3 regions of the Paenibacillus lutimineralis genome follow, and region 2 is predicted to be linked to each of the others. Evidence: riboswitches for the same ligand, from Rfam matches in the RefSeq annotation. Region 2 holds a riboswitch; each other region holds the start of a gene.
The links. Region 2 has a riboswitch for cyclic di-GMP ahead of EI981_RS28215 (transglutaminase-like domain-containing protein). Riboswitches for the same ligand answer to the same signal wherever they lie in the genome.

Region 1 (2,325 bases), 200 kb from region 2:
ATCCGGGGACAGCTTTAGTGCAATGGAGCTTGGAAATGGAACCTTTGCTGTTGCCATCAGCGACGGGATGGGCAATGGTGAGCGGGCCCGGCTGGAGAGCAGCACAGCGCTTGGCATTCTTGAACAGTTACTTCAATCTGGTATGGATGAGAAATTAGCGGTGAAATCGGTTAATTCGATTCTCATGCTTCGTTCGCCGGATGAAGTATATGCTACGGTTGATATGGCTCTGATCGATGAGTTCTCCGCGCAGACGACGTTCCTCAAGATTGGTTCATCGCCGAGCTTTATCAAACGAGGGAATGAGGTTATACCGATTACGGCTAGCAATCTACCGATTGGGATCATTCAGGATATTGAGATTGATCTGGTTACGGTGCAGCTGCTTCCTGGCGACATTTTGATTATGATGACGGACGGAGTGTATGATGCTCCCGGTTATGCTGTGAATAAGGAACTGTGGATCAAACGGATGATCTCGGAGATTCATGCGGATGACCCGCAGGAAATCGCCGACTGCCTGCTGGAGACAGTGATTCGCTATCAGAAAAATACGGTCCATGATGATATGACAGTTGCAGTAGCTAAAATTGATCATTTGTTGCCCGAGTGGGCGACCCTGCATATTCCCGGAATATCAAGGCTGGAGCGACCGCGGACTGTAAGCTGACACGTGATAAGCAGTCATTTTTTAGCAGGATAGGACTTAAGTAGCGAATCAAAAGACGGTAAAATTCATACAACGTACACAATTATGGTATTATTTATCATGGGAATGATTTGAAAATCATAGTAAGATTATCATGTCGTGTTGTCGAAATTTGTTAGATAGATCCATCCATTGAACTAATTTTATACATGTTTGGGCAAAGCTATCGAAAGGTAGTGACGCAAAGCTATAGGGACTAATTCTCCTTATGGGGGTATGTCAGCCAGTTGCTAAAAGAGGTAACCTATAGTGTTTGCTATGCGGTTATCTTTTTTTTTGCCTAAATTTTAGGTGGATCTACTTATTGAAGGGAGAATGTAAAAAAAAACGAATTTATTGAAAGGAATTATGCTTAATTCCAAGTCACTATCTGGAACGAAAAGGAGACTGAATATGAAGATTTTTGGTTTTTTTAACCGTTTGAGCATTGTCACGAAAAATATGTTGTTAACGAGTGTCTCTATTCTGATGACTGGTGTTATCTTGATTGCTGCCAGCTACTATATTCAAGGTGCCGTATTAACCAATCAGTTGGAGGACAACTCACAGAAGGTCATGGAGGCCTGGAAGGACAGGATCACTCCGGAAGAAGCCAAAGCGGCGGTGACAGACACGGATCGCAATTCGGAGCTTCAGAAGAAGCTGACGAAGGTATTTGATGACTTGTCAGCGACTCACCCTGATGTTGCACAAGGTTATATCTTTGGAGCGAAGGTAGAGAACGATAGTACCCAGATGATTGCTTTTCCGACGGCAATCCTTGATATGTTCGAGGGTGAGGGCTTATTCCTGGGCGATATGCTTGGACAGCCTGCTTACCATGTGAAGGGCGTCGAGGAAATGCTGAAGACAAAGAAAATTACGTTCACAAAGCCTTATAAGGACGATTACGGTGTTTGGTTAACGGTACTCTATCCGGTTCAGGACAAGAATGGTGAAATATTCTCATACATAGGCATGGATTTCGATGCCAGTCTAATTATGACCGGTCAAACCGATTTGCTGAAATATACGGTTCTCGCACTTATTGCCATTCTGATCGTTATTTTGTCGTCTCAATATTTCACGACCCGGAGGACATTTGCACCCGTGAAGGATCTCATGTCCGCATTGGACAAGCTTAGCAAAGGCGATTTCAGCGTACAGTTGAAGACGGATGAGAGCGAACTGGGTCAGGTGAATGAGAAGTTTAATGCAACGGTTCGCAATATGAATGAACTGGTAGCGACGATCAAGACGGTCTCTATTCAATCGGCGGATCAATCGAAGATTCTGTTCGAGACGCTGGAGACGAATCATGAGAGCTCTATGGCGATCAGCGATAATATTGAAGAAATCTCCGAGAAGGCCTCGCAGCAGAGCAAGTCGATCTCCGAGAGTGTGACTTCACTGGAAGAGATCAATTCAGGCGTAGGAACGATTGCTAGCAGCACTTCAGCGTTGTCGGACGCATCAATGGAGATGAAGGACAAGTCTGAGATAGGACGGGATAATATCGGCGGGGTTATTAAGCAGATGGATTCCATCCAGCAATCCGTGCAGCAATCGGTCGTATCGATAGAACAATTGCAGAGACGTTCCGGGCAAATTGAGGAGATCGTACAGGTGATTACACA
Region 2 (2,325 bases):
GACATGGATAAAACCATCCTTTTTGTGGATGATGTATCGGTCTAATTGGGGGACAAAGAAAAATCAGGAATGTATTTTGGCTCTGGATGTACATATGGAAAAATTTAATGAATTGTTGAGGAAAGCGGTGCTAACCTCACCAGACTCAATGATATACAAAGGTTCAACTCAATGGGAAAAGGCATTTGAGGAAACAACAGTTTATTGCCAGTGGGATCCCGATAGAAATGTGAACGGCAATTCCATAAATCGTGCAGCCATTCAAATCGGTCTAAAAGGAATCACCTTAAAAGAATTTCTCGCCGATGGAATTTACCGCATTGAGGATTTGACACCGCTTGTGAAGAAATGGAATATACAGCGAAAGCAGGGGAAACTAAATTCCAAGAATCTACCAGTAGAAAGAATTTACCCTATTAAAGACAACGAAATTAGAAAAAGGCTGGATATGTGACAGCAAACTAAATTTCAGCTTGGCGGGATATTAGGCAATGACTTACGAGATGGGAGAAGAGTGATCATTTGTGATAATGAAGAATCGGTTACTTATGCCGAGAACGTTTACGCTCATGAGGGAGGGCCAATTTCCTCTTGATGGAAATAGAGTTGTTTGATATGATAGATTTACTTAATAGAAAGCTACTCACGATAATGGCAAACTTGTCGAAAGACAAGGACGCAAAGCTATAGGGTCTTCTTGACGAAATGTCAATGGCAGCCAGCTACCGAACGAATATGCTTTTTTTGTTTTTTATTGGACAAGCATTCATTAAAATCTGTGAAACTCTAATACGATAATGGCAAACTTGTCGAAAGACAAGGACGCAAAGCTACAGGGCCTTCTTGACGAAATGTCAATGGCAGCCTGGCCACCGAAGGGAGTTTTATAACATGCGTAACGTAGTCTTCGTTATTGTAGGACTTTTTGCGTTACTGATGTGGGCCCCGGCTGTACAAGCTGCACAATCTGAGGATTGGCTGGGCTTGGAGCAACTGGACCGTGGTGCGGTTGTCATTCGATATGACGTAAAAGCCGATGTCAAGACGAAGCTCATGATCACGAAAGGTCAAGATAATTATACATATGTGCTTTCGCCGAACAAACAGCAGGAAGCATTTCCACTTCAGATGGGTAACGGTGATTACACGGTCATCGTGCTGGAACAAGTCAGCGGCACCAAATATCAGATCGTTCAGGAAGCGCCAGTTACGCTTCAACTGACGAATGACAGCAAAGTGTTTTTGAACTCTGTACAGAATATCGATTGGAACGAAAGGGACAAGGCTGTTCAGCTTGCGAAGAAGCTAACTCGGTCTACCCAATCCGACGAAGAGAAGGTACAGGCTGTTTACGAATATATTATCGGGACGATCCAATATGACAAAGCTATTGCATCCAGCAAGTTGACGGACTACCTTCCCGATATCAACCGTACGATTGCAGGGCAGAAGGGGATATGCTACGACTATGCCTCCCTATTCGCTTCCATGCTGCGGAGCATCGACATTCCGGCCAAGCTGGTTATGGGAACATCGCAATACGTCGATGTTTACCACGCCTGGAATGAAGTTTATTTGAACGGGAAGTGGGTAACCATTGACACAACCGTCGATGCAAGCTGGAAAGTCAGAGGGGCCGAATTTAAAATGATTAAAGACGCCTCTCTCTATTCGGCAGCTAAATATTACTAATCAGTATACGATTAACCCAAGCTTTGGACGAAAGGTCCAAGGCTTGTTTGAGTTTGTCTAGAAATTGTAAAGATCTGGTCGGTATAATGCAAGAAGCCCTTTGGTTCTGAAGGAAAAAACAAGCACAATGAATCGTGCGCCAATAGAAATAAGTGGAGGTGATGGACTGGCAGGTCCCTTATCGGCATACAATTCAATGGAATATATGGCCCGATTTGCGCACGGTAAGCAAGATCGGAACCGAACATTATGAGGGTGATGTAGAGACTGAGGAGAGATCATGAAGAAAAAAATAAGTGGAATCATTGTGGCCCTGCTGCTTCTGATTCAATCGCTGTTTGGCGTATCCACCTGGACGGCCAATGCATCGGCAAGCGTGCAGGAAACAGTGCAAGAAGCCGTACAGGAAACTGTACAAGAAACCGTGCAGGAAAGTGTGCAGGAATCAGAGTATGGAAAGACGGATGACATCTATGACTCGTCGGCGCCTGTCGCCGATACAGAGAGTATTTTAACAAAAGTTGTGTTAACCGACATGAATGGTACCGTGATTGATGCGACTTATAATCCGGACGGCAACCTGGACATTGGTGCAGCTGTCAATCTAAGCTACGAATGGGAGCTTTCGAACGG
Region 3 (2,325 bases), 260 kb from region 2:
ATTCCGATTCAGCGTTCTCCATTCAAGCTGGATAACTGGCGGGCTTATCGGCAGTTGAAGGATATTGTACGGGAAAATAATTATGAGATCATCCACTGCCACACTCCGATGGGAGGAGTATTGACCCGACTTGCAGCGAGACAGGCCCGCCGCACAGGCACGCGGGTTCTCTATACTGCTCATGGATTCCATTTCTTCAAGGGCGCTTCATTCCAGAATTGGCTGCTCTATTATCCGGTAGAGAAGTATTTATCTCGCTATACTGACTGTTTATTAACAATGAATGCGGAGGATTACAACCGGGCACTAGACCATCAATTCAAGGCAGGAGCGATCGCTTATGTACATGGGGTCGGAATCGATTTTGACAAATATAAGCCTGCCCATGAACAAGAGAAGAGGCAGCTAAGGGAAATGCATGGCATCGATTCTGACGAGTTCATCATGATTTATGCTGCCGAGTTAAGTCAACGTAAGAATCAGGCCTATCTCCTGGAGGTTGTGTCTCTATTGAGAGAGAGAATTCCCCGTTTTCGGCTGCTTTTGGCTGGGCAAGGTGCATTGGAAGGACAATATCGGGAGCAGGTGAGCCGGTTGGGATTGGAAAATCTCGTTACCTTTCTCGGCCATCGTACGGATATGGATCAGATCTATGCATTGGCGGATATCGCCGTGTCGTCCAGCAGACAGGAAGGGCTGCCTGTAAATATTATGGAGGCAATCGCTACCGGTTTGCCTGTAGTCGCTACAGATGTGCGGGGGAATCGAGATTTGGTAGAGCCGGGGACACACGGCTTTCTAGTTGGATTGGACGAGCCGTCTATATTCGCTGAACGTATCTGGGAGCTGTTCGACAATCCACAACTGAGAGCCGACATTCGCACGAACCGCGACAGACTTATCTCTCTCTATTCAGTGTCTCATGTATTAGGCGAGGTGATTCCAATATACACCGATGCGGCGAGACAGTGGGATATTAAGGAGAGGAACCCGGGTAATAAGAAGGACTCGACCTATCAATATAATGAGAGAGAAATAGGAAAATAGATTTACAGATTATGAGAGAATATGTTAATATTTAATAGACTAATATTGTTGAAATAAAGGCTGATTTCGATTCAACTTTGATAGATTACTCGCATACTATAAAACTATGAATCTATGAAACTCCGAATTGAATATGAGAACGACGAAACGGCAAACCGCGTGAAAGCGCGGGACGCAAAGCTATAGGGGCTTCGTGAGACGACAACTCTCACATGCCAGCCAGTTCCCGAAGGTTCTTAGGATATGAGAGTAGGAGGTCCTGAGACAAGGGGCCTTCTATTTTTTTATCCTAGGAGTGATTATGATGATGAACCGTGTATTCAGAAACATAGTTTTCATAGCTTTAATTATAGTGCTCAGCGGTGTAATCATGCCTGTTCCAGGTAACGCTGCAGCAGTTGCATCGGCAGCTGGAAGTACGGAATTGAATGTGAAGAATTATGGTGCAGTTGGCGATGGAAGCACGGACGATACGTCCGCTGTACAGCAGGCGCTTGATGCGGCAGCGGGCCGCGGGGGCCGCGTGTATTTTCCGGCTGGAACGTATAAGGTGAATCCGGAGAAGACGCTGATTGTCGAAGGGAATACGACGATTATCGGTGATGGAGCAAGCTCTGTAATTCAAGCCAGCAATCGCAGCTTCGGCTGGGAGATGATGAGGGCTACGGGAAGTCATATTGCGATCAGCGACATCACACTGGACGGCAATATGGCTGTGAATCGCGTGCTTGTTATCAGCGGTGGAAGCAGCGATGTGAAGGTCAAGAAGAGTATTGTCTCGAACGCTACGCATAGCAAGGACCCGGCCAGTGACTATTATACTGGCGTTGTGTCGGGAATCGTCGTGTACGGGAATTCCAATCAGATAGAGATTGATTCCACAGAAGTGAAGAATATCTCCGCGGTGAATCTAACTGCTGGCAGCTTGATTTCAAGAGGAATTTACGTGACGACGACCTGGGGCTCCAAGGAGAAGGCAGCGGTGAACGTTGCTATCAAGAACTCTCATATTCATCATATTGGACCGGCGGATGATGGAGACGGTATTTATTACGAGGATCCGAATGTGGATAGCAAGCAGGGCACGAATACGAAGAGTGTCATTGTCGGCAATACATTCGATCATAATGCCAAACGGGCCATTAAGATATATGCGCAAGGGATCACCGTTGAGAATAACCGGATTACGAATTCGTATCTGAACAACAACTATTACAAAGGCAAGGACAGTGGCAAGCTGGCTCCGGACATGTACTCGGGCATTAGTGTATACGGCTC

Region 1: linked by a shared signal. The riboswitch ahead of EI981_RS00275 (methyl-accepting chemotaxis protein) and the one ahead of EI981_RS28215 (transglutaminase-like domain-containing protein) in region 2 are both predicted to bind cyclic di-GMP.
Region 3: linked by a shared signal. The riboswitch ahead of EI981_RS27155 (glycosyl hydrolase family 28-related protein) and the one ahead of EI981_RS28215 (transglutaminase-like domain-containing protein) in region 2 are both predicted to bind cyclic di-GMP.

The regions. Positions count from the first base shown of each region.
Region 1 is NZ_CP034346.1:57,193-59,517, forward strand. Features, by position in the region: gene spoIIE (stage II sporulation protein E) at 1-670, shown strand, start outside; cyclic di-GMP riboswitch class I at 856-944, shown strand; gene EI981_RS00275 (methyl-accepting chemotaxis protein) at 1,103-2,325, shown strand, end outside.
Region 2 is NZ_CP034346.1:6,354,076-6,356,400, reverse strand. Features, by position in the region: gene EI981_RS28220 (DUF4291 domain-containing protein) at 1-454, shown strand, start outside; cyclic di-GMP riboswitch class I at 644-730, shown strand; cyclic di-GMP riboswitch class I at 790-877, shown strand; gene EI981_RS28215 (transglutaminase-like domain-containing protein) at 892-1,692, shown strand; gene EI981_RS28210 (LPXTG cell wall anchor domain-containing protein) at 1,973-2,325, shown strand, end outside.
Region 3 is NZ_CP034346.1:6,095,803-6,098,127, reverse strand. Features, by position in the region: gene EI981_RS27160 (glycosyltransferase family 4 protein) at 1-1,047, shown strand, start outside; cyclic di-GMP riboswitch class I at 1,187-1,278, shown strand; gene EI981_RS27155 (glycosyl hydrolase family 28-related protein) at 1,352-2,325, shown strand, end outside.